Regions from separate parts of the Streptomyces sp. NPDC001787 genome, predicted to be linked through region 4. Evidence: riboswitches for the same ligand, from Rfam matches in the RefSeq annotation. Region 4 holds a riboswitch; each other region holds the start of a gene.
The links. A riboswitch is a leader RNA that binds a small molecule or an ion and turns the genes downstream of it on or off. The one in region 4 is predicted to bind cyclic di-AMP.

Region 1: it holds a riboswitch for cyclic di-AMP, as region 4 does, so the genes downstream of both, ABT170_RS24810 (C40 family peptidase) here and ABT170_RS32655 (M23 family metallopeptidase) in region 4, are expected to answer to the same signal.
Region 2: it holds a riboswitch for cyclic di-AMP, as region 4 does, so the genes downstream of both, ABT170_RS22360 (M23 family metallopeptidase) here and ABT170_RS32655 (M23 family metallopeptidase) in region 4, are expected to answer to the same signal.
Region 3: it holds a riboswitch for cyclic di-AMP, as region 4 does, so the genes downstream of both, ABT170_RS23665 (M23 family metallopeptidase) here and ABT170_RS32655 (M23 family metallopeptidase) in region 4, are expected to answer to the same signal.

What each region holds. Positions count from the first base shown of each region.
Region 1 is NZ_JBEOZE010000019.1:120,582-125,995, forward strand. It holds gene ABT170_RS24790 (cytochrome P450) at 1-414, opposite strand, end outside; gene ABT170_RS24795 (tryptorubin family RiPP precursor) at 492-581, opposite strand; gene ABT170_RS24800 (ATP-dependent Clp protease proteolytic subunit) at 1,158-1,793, shown strand; gene ABT170_RS24805 (hypothetical protein) at 1,801-2,109, shown strand; cyclic di-AMP (ydaO/yuaA leader) riboswitch at 2,659-2,823, shown strand; gene ABT170_RS24810 (C40 family peptidase) at 2,827-3,297, shown strand; gene ABT170_RS24815 (LysE family translocator) at 3,316-3,957, opposite strand; gene ABT170_RS24820 (LysR family transcriptional regulator) at 4,030-4,947, shown strand; gene ABT170_RS24825 (ATP-binding protein) at 5,029-5,414, opposite strand, start outside.
Region 2 is NZ_JBEOZE010000016.1:85,053-90,466, reverse strand. It holds gene ABT170_RS22370 (M16 family metallopeptidase) at 1-509, shown strand, start outside; gene ABT170_RS22365 (M16 family metallopeptidase) at 536-1,918, shown strand; cyclic di-AMP (ydaO/yuaA leader) riboswitch at 2,165-2,332, shown strand; gene ABT170_RS22360 (M23 family metallopeptidase) at 2,346-3,164, shown strand; gene ABT170_RS22355 (GntR family transcriptional regulator) at 3,405-4,112, shown strand; gene ABT170_RS22350 (HPr family phosphocarrier protein) at 4,292-4,573, opposite strand; gene ABT170_RS22345 (bifunctional acetate--CoA ligase family protein/GNAT family N-acetyltransferase) at 4,734-5,414, shown strand, end outside.
Region 3 is NZ_JBEOZE010000018.1:27,018-32,431, reverse strand. It holds gene ABT170_RS23680 (STM4012 family radical SAM protein) at 1-43, shown strand, start outside; gene ABT170_RS23675 (STM4011 family radical SAM protein) at 52-981, shown strand; gene ABT170_RS23670 (SGNH/GDSL hydrolase family protein) at 994-1,821, opposite strand; gene ABT170_RS23665 (M23 family metallopeptidase) at 1,986-2,975, opposite strand; cyclic di-AMP (ydaO/yuaA leader) riboswitch at 2,981-3,138, opposite strand; gene ABT170_RS23660 (alpha-galactosidase) at 3,431-5,414, opposite strand, start outside.
Region 4 is NZ_JBEOZE010000032.1:69,242-74,655, forward strand. It holds gene ABT170_RS32645 (MerR family transcriptional regulator) at 1-238, shown strand, start outside; gene ABT170_RS32650 (PP2C family protein-serine/threonine phosphatase) at 371-1,627, shown strand; cyclic di-AMP (ydaO/yuaA leader) riboswitch at 1,945-2,097, shown strand; gene ABT170_RS32655 (M23 family metallopeptidase) at 2,109-3,140, shown strand; gene ABT170_RS32660 (aldo/keto reductase) at 3,340-4,284, shown strand; gene ABT170_RS32665 (PrsW family intramembrane metalloprotease) at 4,352-5,414, opposite strand, start outside.

The DNA.
Region 1 (5,414 bases), on a different contig from region 4:
CGGGGTCAACTCCAGTCGGCGGTCGACCAGAACCCGGAATCGCCGGCTTTCGTCTCCGAAAACGAGATCCCGCAGGTAGACGTGCGCCACATGCGGCCACCGGCCGGTCAGGTCGACCGCGCCGTCGAGGGGACGCTGCAACGCGGTTCGTACGTCCGAGCCCACGGCTTGCATAAAGGTGGACGCATCGGCACGGCTGACAAGCCGCTTCTGGACGGGTTTGAAGGTAGGCCTCTCCTCCGCGTTGGCCGGCCTGCTTCGCAGCAGGCCATCCATCAGATCGGCACCGGACACGCCGATCGTGTCGGGCTCCAGACGGAACAGCGACTCATCGCGATAACGGCTCAACAGCTCGTCGAGCCTGGGCGCGAACTCAATGACCCGACCGCTCCCGCCGGCGCGGAGCATAGACATGGGTGAACTCCGTGGGTAGGCGGCTCGCGTCGACAAGAATTCCTGACCGACGCGAGCCCGGCATGGAAACTAACTGATTAGATCCAGCCGTACCAGGCGTAAGCCTTGAGGCTCTTCTCCGGGCGGAACTTGTTGACGAGGCGAACGAGCTTCATGAAAACCTCCATGCGTGATGAACGAGACGCTTGTCCGACGACAGGAGATATGAATACCGGACGGAATTCCCGGTATTCATTTCAACTGCCGTGGGAAGTTAAGACCTGCTAGATGTATATGTCAAGTGACTCACATCACTGCCTGAATTGACTCATTCACGTTTCGAGTTCACAGATATTCACATCTCGGCAAATCGCACCGAATTCATCGATTGGCGCACAAATACGGACACTCCCGGGGGGCGGATGACCTCGAATGCGGTGGTTCGACCACGCCGGCCCGACAGGCGCACCTCCTGCGGGACGAGCACGCCGCTCCCGGCAACCGCGCCTCGGCGAACTCCGCGAACAGCCCCGGCAGGAGGGCGGGCGCCGCGGCGATGAGCCCCACCCGCGCCCGCGCGTCCTCCTGAACCGCCCGGAACAACACGTCCGCTTCCACACCCCCACCATCACCTTCTGTACGTCCTGTACATTTCTTACGGACGCGGCCGCAGGCACTCCAGGGACCACGTGCCCGGGAGCGGCGTGCCCGCAGAACAGCGACCCACCGAGAAAAACCGCGCAGATCCCAGGAGAGGCATCGCCATGATCCGACCTGCCGCCCGTTACGTCCTGCCGGAGTTCACCGAGCGCACCGCGACCGGGACCCGGACCCTGGACCCCTACTCCAAGCTGCTGTCCGAGCGGATCGTCTTTCTCGGCACCCCGGTCGACGACACCGCGGCCACCGACCTGATCGCGCAGTTCATGTATCTGGAGCACGCCGAACCGGACCGGCCCATCTCGCTCTACATCAACTCCCCCGGCGGCGAGTTCAACGCCATGGCCGCGATCTACGACACCATGCAGTACCTGGCGTGCGACGTGGAGACGTTCTGCCTCGGCCAGGCTTTCTCCAGCGCCGCCGTGCTGCTGGCGGCGGGCGCACCGGGCCGCCGACATGCCCTGCCCGGCGCCCGGGTAGTCATCCGGCAGCCGACGCTTGACGAACCGGTCCGGGGCCAGCCGTCCGATCTCGAAATCGAAGCACGCGAGCTGATGCGGGTGCGCGAGATGCTCGCGGCCATGCTGGCCCGCCACACGGGCCGGTCCACGGAGCGGATCACCGCCGACATCGAGCGCGACACCATCCTCGACGCCCGGGCCGCCCTGGCGTACGGGCTCGTGGACCACGTCATGGAGAACCGCGGCCCGTCCCGGCCGCCGCACCCCCCGAGGTGAACCGACCATGCTTCCACCGGAGTATCCGCCGCTCCCCGCGCTGACCCGCGCCGAGGGGGAGTTCATCGACCGTTACCTGGAAGTTCTCGACCAACTGGGCCGGATCAACCCGGCCCGCGGCAGTGACACCTATGGCGCGCTCCGGGCCGCACAGGCCCTGGCCTCCCGGGCTACGGCGCTGCGCGACGCCCTGGCGCTGATGCACGAACGGGGTGAGGCGCAGATCCACGCGTCGACGCTGGCGCGGGCCATGCGCCTGCTCGACGGGGAACGCCGCGCCGGCCGGGTCACCATGCCCCCGCCACCGGTGGGCTGACCCCGTCCCAGGCCCGCCACCGGGCCGGGGATTCCGCCCGTCCGCTCTCCCGGCACCGGCTCCGGCTCCGTACCCGGCACCTCATCCGCCACCGGCTCCCGGCTCCCGCTCACGGGGAGCCGGGACTTCGCCACGCCCGGTCCGGCCTGGCCACGCCTCACCAAGCCTCGCCCCGCCACACCTCATGCGCCCTTCCGCGCCCCGCCGCACCTCTCCGCGCCCGCCCCGCGACACGCCCGGCAAGGAGATCAGATTTCCTCCCTCGTTCGGCGTAGGCGGTCCCCCTCGCGAGGGACAGCCCAACTTGCGCTCAGCGCGTGGACAGTACTCGGAATCTGACGTTCCGTCGCTGGTACGAGACTGGTCGCGCAGCCCGGCCGAGGGCGGAAATCGGGCTCGTCCACCCGAACGGATCAGTCGTGACGACTCTCACAAATCGCTGTTTCAGCTCGGAAATCCGGCACTCCGTGAGTCAAGATCCCTGGGACGACAAGCCCCCGCCACCGCGGCGGGGCGGTCCGGGCGGACGCCGAGTCCTGCCGCTGCCCGGATGACTGGTCGACAGAAGTGGATCGGCAGGAGTGGAGGACCCGAGCACAACGGGTCGGCCGGGCAACCGGTCGCCCCTCGGGGTGAAGCCGCCAAGTGCGGCCGGGCAACTTCGCCAGCCCGAACCCGACAGGTCATCCTTCACAGGCGGCTGACGAAGGGTTGCGCATGACTGCGCAGGTACATGTCCCGTCTCTGCTCACCCGGGCCGGTACGGCCTCGGTCCTCACCTTGGCCGTCGGCTCCGCCATGCTGGCGCCGGGGCTGGTCAACGAGGCCGAGGCCGCCACGCACTCGACGAAGGCGCTCACGATCGCCGCGTCGAAGAAGGGATCGCCCTACAAGTACGGAGCATCCGGTCCGCGCCGGTTCGACTGCTCGGGGCTGACTCTCTACTCCTTCAAGAAGGCCGGCAAGAAACTCCCGCGCACGGCCCAGCAGCAGTACAACAAGACCCACCACATCTCGAAGTCGAAGCGGAAGAAGGGCGATCTGGTCTTCTTCCACTCCGGCCGCAGCGTCTACCACGTGGGCATCTACGCGGGCAAGGGGAAGATCTGGCACTCCCCGAAGACCGGGGCGGTGGTCCGGCTGGAGAAGATCTGGTCGAACAGCGTGTGGTACGGACGGGTCCGCTGACCTACGGCCGGACCCGCTTCAGCGCAGCAGCGGTCCGGTCACCAGCACGAGTCCCAGTGCGGTGAGCGCCGCGCCGCTGCCGCCCTCGATCGCACGGGCGGTGCGCGGCCGGCGCAGCCACCGCCCCAGCCGGTCCACCAGCAGGGCCACGGCCGGGAACCAGACGAGCGCCAGCGCCACGACGACGGCCGCGAGCAGCAGGGTCCTGGGCAGCGGCGGCTGCCCCTCGGGCACGAACTGGGGCAGCAGGCTGAGAAAGAGCACCGGCGCCTTGGGGTTCAGCGCGTTGGTCAGAAAGCCCTGTCGCAGGGAGCGTCCCAGCTCCTTCCGCGCGGGACCGGCCTCCGGTTGCGCCGGCCGGTCCGGCTCGGCGGGCCGCCGTCTCAACGCCGACAGGGCGCCGATGCCGAGCCAGAGCACATACGCGCCGCCCAGGAGCTGGACGGTGCGGAACAGTACGGGCAGGGTCACCAGCACTGCGGCCAGGCCCGCCACGGCCAGCGCGGTGTGCACCAGCAGTCCCCCGGCGACGCCCAGCGCGGTGGCGACCCCGGAACTGCGCGAGGCGAGTGCGTTGCGTACGACGACGGTGAAATCGGCGCCGGGCAGCGCGACCATCCCCGCGGCGACTCCCGTGAAGGCGAGCAGTTGTGCGTCCATGGTTACACCCTGGACCGGAAGAGCCTTTAGCGTGTACTTGCAATCTTCTGGGTCTGCCAAAAGGAACGCTTAATGTACGACCCGACACGGCTGGCGGCGCTGGTGGCGGTCGCCGAGGCCGGATCGATCACGCGTGCGGCGGCGCGTCTGGGCTACACCGCGCCCGCGCTCTCCCAGCAGCTGGCCAAGCTGGAGCGCGAGGCCGGTGCGGCGCTCCTGGTCCGTCATCATCGCGGGGCACGGCTGACGGCGGCCGGTGAGCTGCTGGCGGGCCGGGCCAGAAGAGTCCTGGACGAGCTGGACCAGGCGCGGCACGAGCTGGCCCGGCTGGCCGGGCTCTCCGGAGGCCGGCTGCGGGTCGGCACGTTCACCACGGCCGGAATCCATCTGCTGCCGCCGGTCCTGAGCGCGTTCCGGCGCGCACATCCGGATGTGGAGCTCGCCGTGACCGACTACGAGCCGCCCGGGGGAGTCACCGCCGTGGCTGCCGGCGAGGTCGATCTCGCCCTGACCCATGCGTACGAACCCGCGTCCGCGAGTCCCCCGCCCATGGGCGTCGTCGTCGAGCCTCTGCTGGTCGAGGAACTGGTCCTCGTCACCGCGGTCGGCCACCGGCTCGCCGAGGGGACGGGCCGGCTGCCGGTCGCCGAGCTGGCGGGACGGCCGCTGATCAGCAGCGCGCCCACGCATCCGCCCCGGCGCGGGGTGGAGCGCGCCCTGGCCGAGGCCGGCGCCACCCCGGCCGTGGTGTGCGAGTCCCCCGGCTACGCCCTGGTGTGCGCGCTGGTCAGCGCCGGGCTCGGGGTGGCCGTGGTTCCGGAGATGGTCGCCGCGATGTCCCCGACCCCGCTGGCCGTGCGGCGGCTGGATCCGGCGGCCTTCCGCCGGACGATCTCCGTCGTGCACCGGGGCGACCGGGCGACCTCCGCCGCGTCGACCCTGCTGGCACTGATGCGCAGCGGATTCGGACGGGGCGCGGCGCCGAGGTAGGACCGACCGGGACGCCGGGGCCCTGCCCGGACGCCGGGGCCGTGCCCGCGAGCGGTGGACCCCGGCGCGCCCGCTCCCCCGTCAGACCTGACCCGGAACCGTCCAGGGCAGGGCGATCCAGACCGTCTTGCCTCCCTCGGGGGTGGGAGTGACGGTGAGCTGTCCCCCGTACTCCTTGGCCAGGGCCCGGATGATCACCATGCCGCGTCCGTTGTCCTGCTGGACGGCGGCCGGCAGCCGCTGGGGCCAGCGGGGGTGACTGTCCGTCACACCGAGCCGCAGCTCCTCCTCCCGGTCCAGCCGGAGGTCCACGGTGAAGGTGGGGGACAGCCCGAACGTGTGCTGTACGGCGTTGGTGGCAAGCTCCGAAACGATCAGCCGGATGGTGTCGGCGATCTCGGTGTCGTCGGCCAGCCCCCATTCGGCCAGTATCCGGGCGACATACCTGCGGGCCGAGGAGACCGAGA
Region 2 (5,414 bases), on a different contig from region 4:
TGGGCGGCGGTGAGTCGTCCCGGCTGCACAACCGTCTGGTCCGCCGCGACCGTACGGCCGTGGCCGCCGGATTCGGGCTGCTGAGGCTCTCCGGAGCGCCCTCGCTGGGCTGGCTGGACGTCAAGACGTCCGGCGGCGTCGAGGTGCCGCAGATCGAGGCGGCGGTGGACGAGGAGCTGGCGCGGTTCGCCGCCGAGGGCCCCACGCCCGAGGAAATGGAACGGGCCCAGGCCCAGTTGGAGCGCGAGTGGCTGGACCGGCTCGGTACGGTCGCCGGCCGCGCCGATGAACTGTGCCGGTACGCCGTCCTGTTCGGCGACCCGCAGCTCGCCCTGACCGCCGTGCAGCGGGTGCTGGACGTCACCGCCGAGGAGGTCCGGGCGGCCGCCGAGGCGGCGCTGCGCCCCGACAACCGGGCGGTGCTGGTCTACGAGCCGCTGGAGCCGGCGGCCGACGAGGCCGACGACGACACCGAAGGCACCGACGCGCCCGAGGGGGCGGACAAGTGAGCGACGCCGCCGCGACTGGAGTAGCCATGGAGTACCACCCGCAGCCCGCCCCCGGCGTGGCCCGGCCCTGGGCGTTTCCCGCCCCCGAGCGCGGTTCCCTGCCCAACGGGCTGACCGTGCTGCGCTGCCACCGCCCCGGCCAGCAGGTCGTCGCCGTGGAGATCTTCCTGGACGCCCCGCTGGACGCCGAGCCCGAGGGGCTCGACGGCGTGGCCACGATCATGTCCCGGGCACTGTCCGAGGGCACGGACAAGCGCAGCGCCGAGGAGTTCGCCGCCGAGCTGGAGCGCTGCGGTGCCACGCTCGACGCGCACGCCGACCACCCCGGCGTCCGGGTCTCCCTGGAGGTTCCCGCCTCCCGGCTGGCCAAGGCGCTGGGCCTGGTCGCCGAAGCGCTGCGGGCCCCGGCCTTCGCCGAGAGCGAGATCGAGCGCCTCGTCGGCAACCGGCTCGACGAGATCCCGCACGAGCAGGCCAACCCCGCGCGGCGCGCCGCCAAGCAGCTCTCCAAGGAGCTGTTCCCGGCGACCGCGCGCATGTCACGCCCACGCCTGGGCACCGAGGAGACGGTGCGGCGGATCGACGCGGCGGCCGTGCGCGGCTTCTACGACGCCCATGTCCGCCCGTCCACCGCGACGGCCGTGATCGTCGGCGATCTCACCGGGGTCGACGTGGACGCGCTGCTCGCCGACACCCTCGGCGACTGGTCCGGAAACGCCGGCCAGTCCCGTCCGGTGCCGCCGATCACCGCAGACGACACCGGCCGTGTCGTCATCGTGGACCGTCCCGGCGCGGTGCAGACACAGCTGCTCATCGGCCGGATCGGCGCCGACCGGCACGACAGCGTCTGGCCGGCCCAGGTGCTCGGCACCTACTGCCTGGGCGGCACCCTCACCTCCCGGCTGGACCGGGTGCTGCGTGAGGAGAAGGGCTACACCTACGGTGTCCGCGCCTTCGGCCAGGTCCTGCGCTCGACGGCTCCGGGCTCGGCCTCCGGGCCGGCGGGCGCCGCGATGCTGGCGATCAGCGGCTCGGTGGACACCGAGTCCACCGGACCGGCGCTGGCGGACCTCTGGACGGTGCTGCGGACCCTGGCGGCCGACGGGCTGACGGATGCCGAGCGCGAGACGGCCGTGCAGAACCTCGTGGGGGTCGCGCCGCTGAAGTTCGAGACCGCGGCGTCGGTCGCGGGCACCCTGGCCGACCAGGTCGAGCAGCACCTCCCGGACGACTTCCAGGCCCACCTCTACGCCCGTCTCGCCGAGACGGGCACGGTGGAGGCGACCGCCGCCGTGGTCAACGCGTTCCCGGTGGACCGCCTGGTGACGATCCTGGTGGGGGACGCGGCGCAGATCGAGGAGCCCGTGAAGGCCCTCGGCATCGGTGAGGTCTCGGTCGTCAGCGGCTGACTCTCCGGGTACGCGGTCAGCGGGCGCTCGATGCTCCCGCTGTCGCATACCGGGGCACAGGGGACCCCGGTGCGACTCGTCGCGCCGGGGTCTTCCCTTTTGCCCCCTTAATTCCCTTTGTCAGGGAAATTGCCCTTCTGTCCTGTGGGATGAGCGACAAAACCCGCTGTCCGTTTGGTGCGGGAAAGTTGTGCCGCTTAGCGTCGGCTCCGCTGTCCGTCATCCGTATGCCGCGCCCGCGGCGCCGGGCAGCCATCGCCGAGTCCCCGTCAGGCGCGAGCCTGGGGAGCCGGGGACCCACGAAGTCCCTGGGGTGAATCGGACGCCCGTGCCCCGTACGAGGCCCAGGTGTCCGTAGGAGACCTTCCTGCTCCGAACCCGTCAGCTAACCCGGTAGGCGAGAAGGAAGGAAAGGATCAGCCCCTCCATGGCGTTCACCCGTGCCACCGGGAAGCACCGTGCCCCGAGCCGCCTGACGCGCAAGCGCGCCCAGGTCGCCGGCGTCGCGGCTCTGGCCACCACCGGCGTCATCGGCGGTATGGCCTCCCCGGCCCTCGCCGCGGACTCCGAGGCCCGCCCCGTCGGCGACACCGGCCTGACCGCGGTCATCGCGATCGACGCCACGCTCGCCCAGCAGATCGACGCCCAGGCGAAGGTCCAGGAGCACCAGGCCGAGGTCGCCGCCGAGGCGAAGGCCAGGGCCCTCGCGGAAGCCGAGGCCAAGGCCGCCGCCAAGGCCAGGGCGAAGGCGGAGGCCGAACGCAAGGCCGAGGCCCGCGCCGAGGAAGCCCGCGAGGACAGGGCGCGCGCCGCCCGCGCCGCCGAACGCGCCCGGCTGAACTCCTTCCACCTCCCGGTCGCCGGCTCGTACATCAGCACCGGCTACCAGTCCAGCGGTTCGCTCTGGTCCTCCGGCAGCCACTCCGGCGTGGACTTCCACGCGGCCTCCGGCTCCTCCGTCGTCGCCGTCGGCGCCGGTACGGTCGTCGAGGCCGGCTGGGGCGGCGCGTACGGCAACAACATCGTGCTCCGGATGACGGACGGCACGTACACCCAGTACGGCCACCTCTCCTCGATCGGCGTCTCCGTCGGCCAGAGCGTCACCTCCGGCCAGCGGATCGGCCTCTCCGGCTCCACCGGCAACTCCACAGGCCCGCACCTGCACTTCGAGGCGCGTACCACGCCCGAGTACGGCTCCGACATGGACCCGGTCGCCTACCTGCGCGCCCACGGCCTCGACGTCTGACCGTCTCCGCACCCCGCGGAAGGCCCCGGCTCCGCCGGGGCCTTCCGCGTTTCCCGGACCGGAGCCGTGGGAGCCGCCGGAGCCGCGGGGTCACCGGACCCTCCGCCGAGGTGCCCGGTGACCGAAAGATATCCCCCGGATTTCCCTGCGCCATCGGAAATTCCGGCCGATTGTCATAGAGTCACGGAACAGGCGTCGGCCGGCCGCGTTCTTCGCGGGGAATATGGCGGAGGTTCGGACATGCGCATTCCCGCGCATTCGGTATGCACGGCAATCCGTGACGACATCGTCTCCGGTGTCTTCGAGCGCGGCAGCCGCCTCACCGAGGAGGTGCTCGCGCGGCGCTACGGAGTCTCCCGGGTCCCGGTCCGCGAGGCGCTGCGCACCCTGGAGTCCGAAGGTTTCGTCGTCACCCGCCGGCACGCCGGCGCGTGTGTGGCCGAGCCCACCGAACAGGAGGCCGCCGACCTGCTGGAGCTCCGGATGCTCCTGGAGCCCCTGGGGGCCGCACGTGCCGCCCAGCGGCGCACCGAGGCCCATCTCAAGGTGCTGCGCGGCCTGGTCAGGCTGGGCCAGGAGCGGGCCCGCAGGGGCGAGGGCGAGGATCTGCGCCCCCTGGGCGGCTGGTTCCACGAGACCCTCGCGCAGGCCTCCGGCAGCCCCGGCCTCATCGCCCTTCTCACCCAGCTGCGCCACAAGACCGCCTGGATGTACGCGGTCGAGCGGCCCGTCCGCCCCGCCGACTCCTGGGCCGAACACGGCGCCATCGTGGACGCCGTGGCGCGCGGCGACGCCGAACGGGCCAGGGCGCTGGCCGCCCAGCACGCCGAGCGGGCCATCTCCGCGCACCGGCCGCGCCGCACCGCCCGCCGGGGAGCCGGCGCTCCGGGCCGGGACCGGGTGAGCGATCCGCAACACGGCGTAAACATCGCGAGTGCCCGGAATTAACAATTACGCCGTATACAAAGCGAAGTAATTCCGCAGGGCTTTGTTTCCGTTGCCCGAATCAGGTCGGGGAGTCATGCCGTGCGGTAATCGCTTGCCGATGGGAATGAAAGAGCCGCGGTTCCCCGTCGGGATACCGCGGCTCGGTCGGGGAAGAAACCCCGGTCTGATCCGTGCGGGAATCAGACCGTCTCGGGCAGCTCCTCAAGACCCTCGGCGACCAGCTTCGCCAGACGGTCCAGGGCGGCCTCCGCGTCGTCCGCGTCGGAAGCGAGCACGATCTCCTCGCCGCCCTGCGCGCCCAGGCCGAGCACGGCGAGCATGGAGGCGGCGTTCACCGGGTTGCCGTCGGCCTTGGCGATCGTCACCGGGATGCCGGAAGCCGTGGCGGCACGGACGAAGATGGAAGCGGGGCGGGCGTGCAGGCCCTCGGCCCAACCGACGTTTACGCGGCGCTCAGCCATGGTTCTGCCCTTCACGAATCAATGGTTGTCTAGACCAGTCTCTCATGCAGTGCGCGGTGCTGTGCCCGACCTCCGTTCCGGCCGCGCCACCGGTCGGCCTCCCCAGACTGCCCCGGCCCCGCCCCCTCCGCGACCGGTGTGCCGGCCGTAGGCTTTGGCCATGCACCCGAAGCCGGAGCAGAGTCCGCATCACGTGTACCCCGACCACTGGGAAGCGGACGTGGTGCTCCGCGACGGTGGCACCGCGCGCATCAGGCCCATCACCACCGACGACGCCGAGCGGCTGGTCAGCTTCTACGAGCAGGTCTCCGACGAGTCGAAGTACTACCGCTTCTTCGCCCCGTACCCGCGTCTCTCCGACAGGGACGTGCACCGCTTCACCCATCACGACTACGTCGACCGGGTGGGCCTCGCCGTCACGATCGGCGGTGAGTTCATCGCGACCGTCCGCTACGACCGGATCAACGAGCAGGGGCGGCCCGCCTCCGCTCCCGCCGACGAGGCCGAGGTCGCCTTCCTCGTCCAGGACGCCCACCAGGGCCGCGGGGTGGCCTCGGCGCTCCTCGAACACATCGCCGCGGTCGCCCGCGAGCGGGGCATCCGCCGCTTCGCCGCCGAGGTGCTTCCCGCCAACAACAAAATGATCAAGGTGTTCCGGGACGCCGGGTACACCCAGCAGCGCAGCTTCGAGGACGGCTCCGTCCACCTCACCCTCGACCTCGAACCCACCGCCGAGTCCCTCGCCGTCCAGCGCGGCCGTGAACAGCGGGCCGAGTCGCGCTCGGTGCAGCGGCTGCTGGCCCCCGGCTCCGTCGCCGTCATCGGCACCGGCCGCACCCCC
Region 3 (5,414 bases), on a different contig from region 4:
CCCCGCGGTACGGGCCGCGATGGCCGCGTACGAACGGAAGTGAGCCCCGCCATGGACCTGACGATTCTCTACCGCGGCCCGCTGGCCTCCTGCGACTACGACTGTCCGTACTGCCCGTTCGCCAAGCGGCGTGACAGCCGGGAACAGCTGACGGCGGACCGGGCGGCTCTGGAGCGGTTCACCGCGTGGGCCGCGGCGCAGACGGGCGACCGGCTGTCGGTCCTGTTCACACCGTGGGGCGAGGGTCTGGTGAGGTCCTGGTACCGGCGGGCGCTGGTCGAGCTGTCGCTGCTGCCGCACATCGCCCGGGTGGCCATCCAGACCAATCTGAGCGCCCGCACGGACTGGCTGGCCGGGGCCGACACGGACCGGGTCGCGCTGTGGTGCACGTACCACCCCGGTCAGACGCCGTACGAGCGCTTCCTCGGCAAGTGCCGGGAGCTCACCGCTCGCGGGGTGCGCTACAGCGTGGGTGTGGTCGGATTCGACGCCCATCTCGACGAGGCGCGGCGGCTGCGGGCGGCGCTGCCCGAGGAGGTCTATCTCTGGGTCAACGCCGCCGAGGGGCACACCTACACGGACGAGGAGGCGAACCGCTGGACTGCGCTGGACCCGCTGTTCCCGTACAGCAGGCATCCGCACCGGTCGGCCGGGCTGCCCTGCCGCACGGGAGAGTCGGTCATCTCCGTGGACGGTGACGGCACGGTGCGGCGGTGTCACTTCGTCCGCGCGGAGCTGGGCAGTCTCTACGACGGCAGCTACCGCCGGGCGCTCGGTCCGCGGGGCTGCCCGCTCGATGTGTGCGACTGCCACATCGGCTATGTGCATCTGGAGACACTGCCGCTGTACGACGTGTTCGCGGGCGGTGTGCTGGAGCGGATACCGGCTCCGGGCCACCGGGCCACGCCGCCGGCCGGGCTCGTGGTGCCGAACCCGGCCCGGCGTGCTCTTCCCCTGACGGTCCTGCGCGACGCGCCCTGAGAGCCGTCCCGGTCAGAGGGGAAGCAGGTCGGGGCGCTTGGCCTCGGCGTGGTCGCCGGAGGACTCGCCGCGCAGCCGCCGCCCGATCCACGGGACCAGGTACTCGCGCGCCCAGTGGATGTCGTCGCGCCGTTCCTCGAAGGTGCCGCGCTGTGCCTGCGGCGGCCAGGCCTGGTCCGGGTCGGCGGGCACGTCCACACCGAGCACCTGTGCCGCGCGCAGTGCGACGCGGGTGTGGCCCTCGGGCGACAGGTGCAGCCGGTCGTCGTCCCAGGCGCGCCTGTCCTGCACCGAGCGGAGCGACCACAGGTCCAGGACGGGGCAGTGGTAGCGGTCGGCGATGGACCGCAGATGGACGTTGTACGTCGCGATCTTCCCGCGCATGTGCCGCAGCACCGGCACGCCGCGGGTGTCGAACCCGGTGGTGATCATGACGGTGCCGACCGCGTCGGTCAGATCGGCGACCGCGCGCTCGAAGCGCTCGGCCAGATCGTCGGGGTCGGTGCCCGGCCTGATGATGTCGTTGCCGCCCGCACAGAAGCTGACCAGCTCGGGAGCCAGCTCCTTGGCGCGGGGGACCTGTTCCTCGACTATCTGGTCGAGGAGGCGTCCGCGTACGGCGAGATTGGCGTACCGGAAATTCCCGTGCGCGGATTGATCCGGGCTCGTCGCGGTGTCGGGGACCGGGAGCCGGTCCGCCAGCAGGACCGCGAACCGGTCCGCCCAGCCGACGAAGGTCCCGTCGGGGCCGGGGTCTCCGACTCCTTCGGTGAAACTGTCGCCAATCGCCGCGTACGACCCGATGATGCCTGGTTGATTGTTTCTCGAATCGTCTGCCACAAGCGCATATCCTGCACCGTCGAATGTGACCTACGCGACCGTAATACGGGGTTGACGGGTGGTGAGATAGACCACCCGGTCAGTTTTTGGTAAAGCCGGAATAAGGACAGGGGCGGTGCGCCGACGCGCACCGCCCCTGTTCATGTCTGGTCTTCACCGCTCCATCAGATGGAGACGCCGTGCTGGCGCAGGTAGGCGACCGGGTCGACGTCCGAGCCGTAGCTCGGGCCGGTGCGGACCTCGAAGTGGAGGTGCGGGCCGGTGGAGTTGCCGGTGGAGCCGGAGAGGCCGATCTGCTGGCCGCCGGCGACGGTCTGGCCCACGGAGACACTGAGCGAGGACTGGTGGGCGTACTGGGAGTACATGCCGTCGGCGTGCTTGATGACGACCTCGTTGCCGTACGAACCGCTCCAGCCGGCCGAGACCACGGTGCCCGGACCGATGGCGCGGACGACGGTGCCCGACGCGGCCTGGAAGTCCGAGCCGGTGTGGTAGCCGCTGGACCAGCTGGCGCCGGAGGCGCGGTACTGGGTGGTGACGTTGGCGTTGGCCACCGGGGTCGTCCAGCCGGAGCTGTTGCTCTGGGCGGCGCTGGTGTTCGTGGAGGTGGTGGACTTCCCGGCCTCGGAGGACGGGGCCGAGGAGTCCGCGGACGAGGCGGTCTTCGGGGCCGGCTGCGCCTTCGGGGCGGCCGGGGCGGCCTTCGGGGCGGCCTTCTCCGGCTCCGCCTTCGACGGGGCCGGCGCGGACTGCGCGGCGTCCGCGGAACCGGACGCCTTGGCGCCGAGGGTCAGCTTCATGCCGGGGAAGATCAGGCTCGGGTTCTCGCCGACGACCTCGCGGTTGTCCTGGTACAGCTTCTGCCAGCCGCCCTTGAGCTTGTGCTCGGCGGCGATCTTCGAGAGGTAGTCGCCGGAGACGACGGAGTAGGTCTTCGAGGCGCCGTGGGTCGTGGCCGCGGCACCCGGGGCGGTGTGCGCGGCGGCGACCGAGGCGGCGGCGGGCTTGGCCGCGGGCGCGGCCTTCTCCGCGGCGTGCGCTCCGGTGGCACCGATCAGCGGGAGGGCGAGGACGGCGCCGCCGGTCCCTGCGGCGAGGACACCGCGGGCGATCGGGCCGGTCTTCGTACGACGGTGCTTACCCGTTGCGGGCATGGGGGAATTCCTCTCCGGCGCCTACGAGGTGAGCTGTCGGGTTCGGGCTGGAGATGCCCGGTCGCTCTCGGCGACTTCACCCCGAGCCGGTCCGGATCTCTCCGGGCCGGCGGCTTACCTGGGTCCCCCGCTCCTGCCACACGAGTGTGGGTGGGTACGAATTCCGGGCGGCGGCAGGATTAGGCGATCCGTCCGGATTGACGGTGACCGTAAACGAGTCAGGACGACAGGAACAAGCCATCGGTTGCCTGCCGGAATCCCCGATTCAATTTCGGTCCGGAATTCCCGTCACACTCCGTGGATTACGGATCTTGGCATTCCGCGCGGCGCCCGGATCGCCTCCGGGCGCCGCCACCACACACCGTCACGGATATGATCCCGCTCACCAGCGGGCCACCATCTCCCCCACAAACAGGGCACGTTCTGCCAAATGCCCCATTACGGACATGTCATGGTCATCGCTTCTGACGCAACCTCAGCACCCGGGCGTCCAGGTCGCCGCTCAGCCCGGTGTGCAGCCCGTGATGCAGCAGCACCGATCCCTGGTATTCCGCCCCGGTGTCCTGACAGACGTACGTCGCCGAGGCGTCCAGGCCACGCAGCCGCAGGGCCGGCGGACGCTGGCCGAACCGCTGGGCCTCCAGCCACATCAGCACCACGGCCTCCTCGCCCAGGACGTAGCTCACCGCGCTCAGCCCGCCGCGCGGCGCCGCGAGCCGGTGGAGGGCCCCGTACTGCACCACCGGGCGGATCTCCTTGTAGAGGGAGACCCAGTCCCGCGCCTCGGCCAGCTCCTGCGGGCTCCACTCGGTGAGGTCGCCGCCGACCCCGAGCACCCCGGCCATCGCGCTGACGAAGCGGAACCGCAGCGAACTCACCCGGTTGTTCAGCTGGACGTTCGGGCTGTCGGTGACCCAGGCCGCCATGACCCGTGCCGGATGGATCTGTCCGAAGCCCTCCTGGATGGCGAGCCGGTCCAGCGGGTCGGTGTTGTCCGAGGTCCACACCTGATCGGTGCGGGAGAGCACGCCCAGGTCGACCCGGCCCCCGCCTCCCGAGCAGGACTCGAAGGCCACGCCCGGGTGCGCGGCGCGCAGCCGGTCGAGCAGCGCGTACAGCGCGTCCACATGCGCGATCCAGAGCTTCTGCGGGTACTCCTCGCCCGGCCAGCCCGCCTCGGCGAAGCAGCGGTTGAAGTCCCACTTCACATAGTCGATCGGAGCGCTGGAGAGCAGCGCGTCGAGCTGCTCCCAGAGGTATTCCTGCACGTCCGGCCGGGCCAGGTTGAGCACCAGCTGATGACGGAACTCGGTCCGTGTACGGCCGGGGAAGTGCTGCACCCAGTCCGGGTGGGCCCGGTAGAGATCGCTGTCGGGGTTGACCATCTCCGGCTCGACCCAGATCCCGAACCGCATGCCGAGTGCGCGCACCTCGTCGGCGAGCGGCCGCAGCCCGCCGGGGAAGCGGTCGGGGTTGGGCGTCCAGTCACCGAGCCCGGCCCGGTCGCTGGTGCGCTGCCCGAACCAGGCGTCGTCCACCACGAACAGCTCGACGCCCATCTCCGCCGCGCGCACGGCGAGCGCACGCTGCTGTTCCACGGAGATGTCGAAGCCGGTCGCCTCCCAGGAGTTGTAGAGCACCGGCCGCGGCGTACTGGCGTCCGGGATCACATGGGCCAGCTGCCAGGCGTGCCAGGCCCGGCTCGCCCCGCCGAAGCCGTCCGGGCTCCACAGGCCGGCGAAGACGGGTGTGGTGTACGACTCCCCCGGCGCGAGCCGCAGCAGGCCGGACTCGTCGTAGCCCGCGCCCCCGTTGATCTGCACGAGACCGTGCGGCAGCTGATGCACGGCGATCCGCCAGGACCCGGACCAGCCCAGAGCGCAGCCGTACACCTCTCCGTGCTCCTCGGTCGCGACACCGCCCGCGTCCAGTGCCACCCATGGCAGATGCTGGTGTCCGGTGTGCCCGCGGCGGCTGGAGAGGACCTTCTCGCCGTACGTGAGGTCCGACCGCACCAGCCGGGACTCCGCCGCCCAGGTGCCGTGCAGCTGGCTCAGCCGCCAGTGCTCCCGGGCCGGCAGCGTCCAGGTCGCCGCGTCGGCGCGCAGCAGTTCCAGGGGCGGGCCGTCCGGGCCGGCGTGGGCGACCGTGGTCCAGCGCTCGATCACATCGGAGTCGTCGCGCATCCGGTAGTGCAGGGTCAGCGCGAGGCGGTGCACGGCGTCCGTGAAGCCCAGCCGGAGTTCGTCGCCGTCCGTCCCGGCGCCCCCGAACGCCCACTCGGTGCCCCTGACCTCGTCGGTACGCACGGAGAGCGCCGGGCGGACGAACCGGGGACCGCCCTCGACCGGGTACTCCTCATGGCCGTCGAGCGGGGAGTCGAAGCCGGGGCAGGGCGGGAAGGGCTCGGCGGCCAGCGCCTCGGCAGCGGCCATCGTG
Region 4 (5,414 bases):
GCGGGCCAGGGAGGACGGCCTCGGCGCGGACAGCGGGGCGGTGCAGGACATCGCGCGGCGGCACTGTGCCTGGCTGGCGGACGCGGAAGCGCCGAGCAGGACGTATGTGACGGGGCTGGCCGAGATGTATGCCGCCGATCCGCGGTTCGCGAAGAACTACGATCGGTACGGGGACGGCACCGCCGCCTTCGTACGGGATGCGCTGACGATCTACGCGGAACACCGGCTCTCCGACTGACCTCCGGAGGCCCCGGCCCCGCACGCTCCCCCCTTTGGCCGATGAGGAGTCGCCGCACGGCGCGGCTCCGGCAAGCCTGGACGGGGCGCGGTACCGTCCGCAGCCGTGGACGGACCGGGCAGGAGTGCACAGGTGGGGAAGCGGGACAGGCGGCGCGGGAGACCTGCCGGGCTGCCCCGTGCCCGGAGCCGTTGGCGTTCGGCCTTCCCGGTGCGCGGGGTCTCCTCCTTCGGTTTCCCGGTCCGCCGCGGTGACCGGGGGCCGGCCGGGGGCGTCGGTGCCCGCCGGTTCGTACGCGCGCTGCCCGCCCTGATGATCGGCGGCGGGCTGCTCTTCGACGTCGGGACCCCGCCGACCTTCACCGCCGTACCGCTGTTCGTGGCGGCACCCCTGATGGCCGCCCCGTTCTTCAGCCTGGCCAGCACCGTGCGGACCGGCGTGGCCTCGGTGCTGGCCGTCTTCGCACTGCACCTGTACGCGGGGACGCTGACCCGGGCCGCTCCGGTCACCGAACTGATCACCGTGCTCACGGCCTCGGTGCTCGCGCTCGTCATCAACGGTGTCGTGCGGCGCGGCAACGAGCAGCTGGCGTCGGCGCGCTTCATCGCGGAGACCGCCATGCGGGCCGTGCTGCCGACCCCGGACGACCGGATCGGCGGACTGCATGTCGCCGCACGGTACGAGGCGGCCCAGGCGGACGAGTTCGTCGGCGGTGACCTGTTCGCCGTGGCGGACACCCCGCACGGCGTACGCCTGGTGCTCGGGGACGTACGGGGCAAGGGGCTCGACGCGGTCGAGGCGGTGGCGGTGATCATCGGGGCGTTCCGGGAGGCCGCCGAGCAGGAGCGTTCGCTGGAGGGGGTCGCCCAGCGGCTGGAACGGGCGCTGGCACGGGAAGGGACCCGGCGCGGCGGGCTCGACGCGATGGAAGGGTTCATCACGGCGGTGCTCGTCGAGATCCCGCCCGGTTCCCTCTCCTTGCGCATCGTCAACCGGGGGCACCCCGAACCGATCCTGCTGCACGCGGACGGAGCGCTGGAGGTGCTGTCGCCGACCGTGCCCGCGCTGCCGCTCGGGATGAACCTGGGTGCGTGGCCGGACCGGGCCGACGAGTGGGGACTGCCGCCCGGGGCGACCCTGCTGCTGTTCACGGACGGCCTCTCCGAGGCGCGGGACGCCTCCGGGGCCTTCTACGACCCGGCGGCCAGGCTGCGGGGCCGGATCTTTCCCGGGCCCGAGGAACTGCTCTCCGCGCTCACCGACGATGTCCGGCTGCACACCGGCGGCCGGTCCACTGACGACATGGCACTTCTCGCGGTGGGAAGGCCCGCTGAGGGACAGCCGGAGCGCCGGACGACCGTGAGGATCGTGGGCCGGGGCGATGAATGAGCGGGACGTGCGGGCGCGAGGCGCCGGCGTGACATGCGGACGGACGGGCGTGACATGTGGACGTGCGGGCGCTCCGGTTGCCGGGCGATACCACCGTCCGTAATCGAAGGACACCGCTCCGCATAACGTTTGATGCGACGTCAGAAATCAACTAGTGATCGAATCGTGCTCTGCTCGTCCGATTCGGGACGGTTGCGTCCTGTAAGTCCAGGCCGAAGTCGCGAACGATCACTCGGAAGAGCTTGGAATAGGACCCGTCCGTCTATTAACGTTCGATAACGCAGCGCGGTCGTCCCAGTCGTCGCAAGAGGCGGCACCGTGCGCGAGCGCCGAATCCCGCAAGGGAACCGGGGAACCACCTACATGGGGTGAATCGGACACCTGTGTCTCGTCAGAGACGGAGGGGCCCGTAGGAGACCTTCCTGCTCCGAACCCGTCAGCTAACCCGGTAGGCGAGAAGGAAGGAAAGGAGTGCGCCCACGTGGCGTCCAACAAGCCTGCCCCCGAGGCCCCGTCACCCTTCGCCACCGGCAACTTCGGTGACGCGGACAGGACCTGGGAGGAATGGAATCCCACCGAGGAGTCCATCCGGCCCGTGCGCGGCAGGCACCGCGTAGCCAAGCAGCGGGGACTCGCCCGTAGCTCCACCGTCCTCGGCGTCGGTGTCATCGCGGCCGTCGGAGCGGGCGGCATGGCCACCGCGCAGAGCAAGCCGCCGGTCTCCATATCTCTTCCCGATTCCCTCGCGGCCAGTCTCCCCGACGCCAAGTCCCTTCCCGGTGTGGGCTCCTTCCTGTCCGACGACGAGGACAAGAAGCCGGTCGCGACCGCACCGCTCACCTCCGCGGGCATCACCGACGCCGAGGCGGAGCAGGGCACGACCGACCCGGGCGAGGCACTGCGCGCCCGCATCCTCCAGCAGGCCGAGCAGCAGCAGGCCAGCGCCGACGCCGAGGCCAAGGCCGCCGAGGAGAGGGCGGCAGCCGAGAAGGCCGCCGCCGAGGCCAAGAAGCAGCAGGACAAGGCCGAGGCCAAGGCCGCCGCCGAGAAGAAGAAGGCGGAGGAAGCGGCGAAGAAGAAGGCGGAGGCCGAGCGCCTCGCCAAGCTCGCCGCCAGCTACGCGCTGCCGACGTCCTCGTACAGCATCACCTCGACCTACGGTCAGTCCGGGACGATGTGGTCCTCCGGCCACCACACCGGCCTCGACTTCGCGGCGCAGAGCGGCACCCCGGTCAAGGCCGTGCACAGCGGCACCGTGAAGTCCGCCGGATATTCCGGCGCGTACGGCTACCGCACGGTCCTGGTGCTCGATGACGGCACGGAGATCTGGTACTGCCACCAGTCCTCGATGAACGTGTCGGCCGGTCAGAAGGTCAGCACGGGCGACACCATCGGCCGTGTCGGTGCCACCGGCAACGTCACCGGCGCCCACCTCCACCTGGAGGTCCACACCCCGGGTGGCTCCGCCATCGACCCGATGAGCTGGCTGCGCAGCAAGGGGCTCACGGTCTGAGAACCCGTTGGGTGATCTCCGGGCGGAGGTCACCCGGCAGGCTCCGGGCCCCCGCACCCGCACCGCGCTCCCCCCGCGCCCTCACCGGGCGCCCCCGAACCCCGGCAGCCCTGACGCACACCCCCCGACGTCAGGGCTGCCGGTCCGTTGTCATGGAATAGCGCCCCCGGGTGCTCTCGTTGAACCCTCTATGACTTCTGTGACTTCTCTGCGCCCGCTCGGTTCCTCCGGCCTTCAGGTCTTCCCCCTCGCCCTCGGCGGCAATGTCTTCGGCTGGACGGCGGACGAGGCACAGTCCTTCGCTGTGCTGGACGCGTACGCCGCGGCGGGCGGCAACTTCATCGACACCGCCGACTCCTACTCCGCCTGGGTCCCCGGCAACGAGGGCGGCGAGTCGGAGACTGTCATCGGCAAGTGGCTCGCCTCGCGTGCCAACCGGTCCGACATCGTCGTCGCCACCAAGGTCGGCGCCCACCCCGCGTACAAGGGGCTCTCCGCCACCACCATCAAGTCCGCCGCCGAGGAATCGCTGCGCCGGCTCGGTACCGACCACATCGACCTGTACTACACGCACTTCGATGACGAGACCGTCCCGGTCGAGGAGATCATCACCGCCCTCGACCAGTTGGTGAAGGACGGCAAGGTGCGCGAGATCGCCGCCTCCAACATCAGCCCGGAGCGGCTCCAGGCGTCCCTGGACTTCTCCGAGCGCGAGGGCCTGGCCCGTTATGTCGCCCTCCAGCCGCACTACAACCTGGTCTCCCGCGACACCTACGAGGGTGCCCTCCAGGACACCGCGGCCCGCGGCGGTCTCGCCGCCGTCCCGTACTTCGCGCTGGCCTCGGGCTTCCTCACCGGAAAGTACCGTCCGGGTACGTCGGTCGACAGCCCGCGGGCCGAGGGCGCGGGCCGGCACCTGGAGTCGGAGCAGGGCCGCAAGGTGCTGGCGGCGCTCGACACGATCGCGCGGGAGCGCGAGGCCGAGATCGCCACGGTCGCCCTGGCCTGGCTGGCCGCGCGGCCGACCGTCGCCGCACCGATCGCCTCCGCCCGCACGGTCGAGCAGCTGCCCGCGCTGGTCGCGGTGGCCGGCCTGCACCTGACGGACCAGGAAATCGCCGCGCTCACCGAGGCGTCGGCCTGATCCACGGCGGGACCGGTCCGGCACGCGGGCCGGTCCCGCCGACCGGGCCGGGCGCGGGGCGGCCCGGCTACTGCGGGGGACGCAGATACGGGTTGGTGCCGTCGTACTGCTGGGGCGGGATCGCCTGCTGTGCGGGCCTGTACTGCTGGGGCGGGAACTGACCCGCGTACGGCGGTCCCGCGTGCCCGTACGGCTGCGGAGCCGGCGCCGCGTACGGTCCTGGCCCCGGGTACGGGTACGGCCCCGGCCCCGGCCCCGGCCCTGGATACGGCCCCGGCCCTGGATACGGGCCCGGAGATGCGTACGCGTGCGGGTACTGCTGCTGCGGGAACTGCCCGCCGTACGGCGCGACCGGGCGGCGGGGGTGCGTGTGCGGTCGGCCGGTGGCGTGGGCCGCGTACGTCAGAGCCGGACCGGCGATCTCCCGGCGCTGCCACAGGTGGTGCAGCAGCTCCCGCTCCCGCCCGGCGAAGTCCGGGCCCGCCGAGTCCAGGCGGGCCCTGCGGCGCAGCCCGGCCAGGGACGTCGCGAAGGACTCGTACTCGGCGACCGCCCGCGCCGCCGCCCGGCCGCGGGCCCGGTCGGGGTGGCCGTGCCAGTGGCGGGCCAGATCACGGGCCATGCCGCGTGCCCGCATCGAGGAGAGCGCGAGCGGTTCGGCCGGGGTCAGCCAGCCCGCCGCCGCGTACGCGGGCAGCTCGGCGGAGAGCGTACGCAGCTCGCGCCGGCGCATGAAGACGGCCAGCCAGGTCACCAGCCCGAACGCCGGGACCATGAAGATCCCGTACACCGCGTAGAAGCCGTACGGGCCGAAGGCGGAGGAGCCGTTCCACAGGGCGTGCATCCCCATCGCGAGGAGCAGGCCCAGCGCCGGCAGCAGGATCCGGCGGACCCGGTGGCGGCGCGCGCCCACGGCGGCGAAGCCGAAGCCGATGCCGGTGAGCACGGTGAACAGGGGATGCGCGAACGGGGACATCACGATCCGGACGAAGAACGTCCCGGCGGTCATCGAGCCGAGCCCCGTCACCCCCAGCTGCTGGTCCTCGCCGAAGGCGTTGCCCAGATAGAGGATGTTCTCGGTGAAGGCGAAGCCGGTCGCGGTGAATCCGGCGACCACGATGCCGTCGACG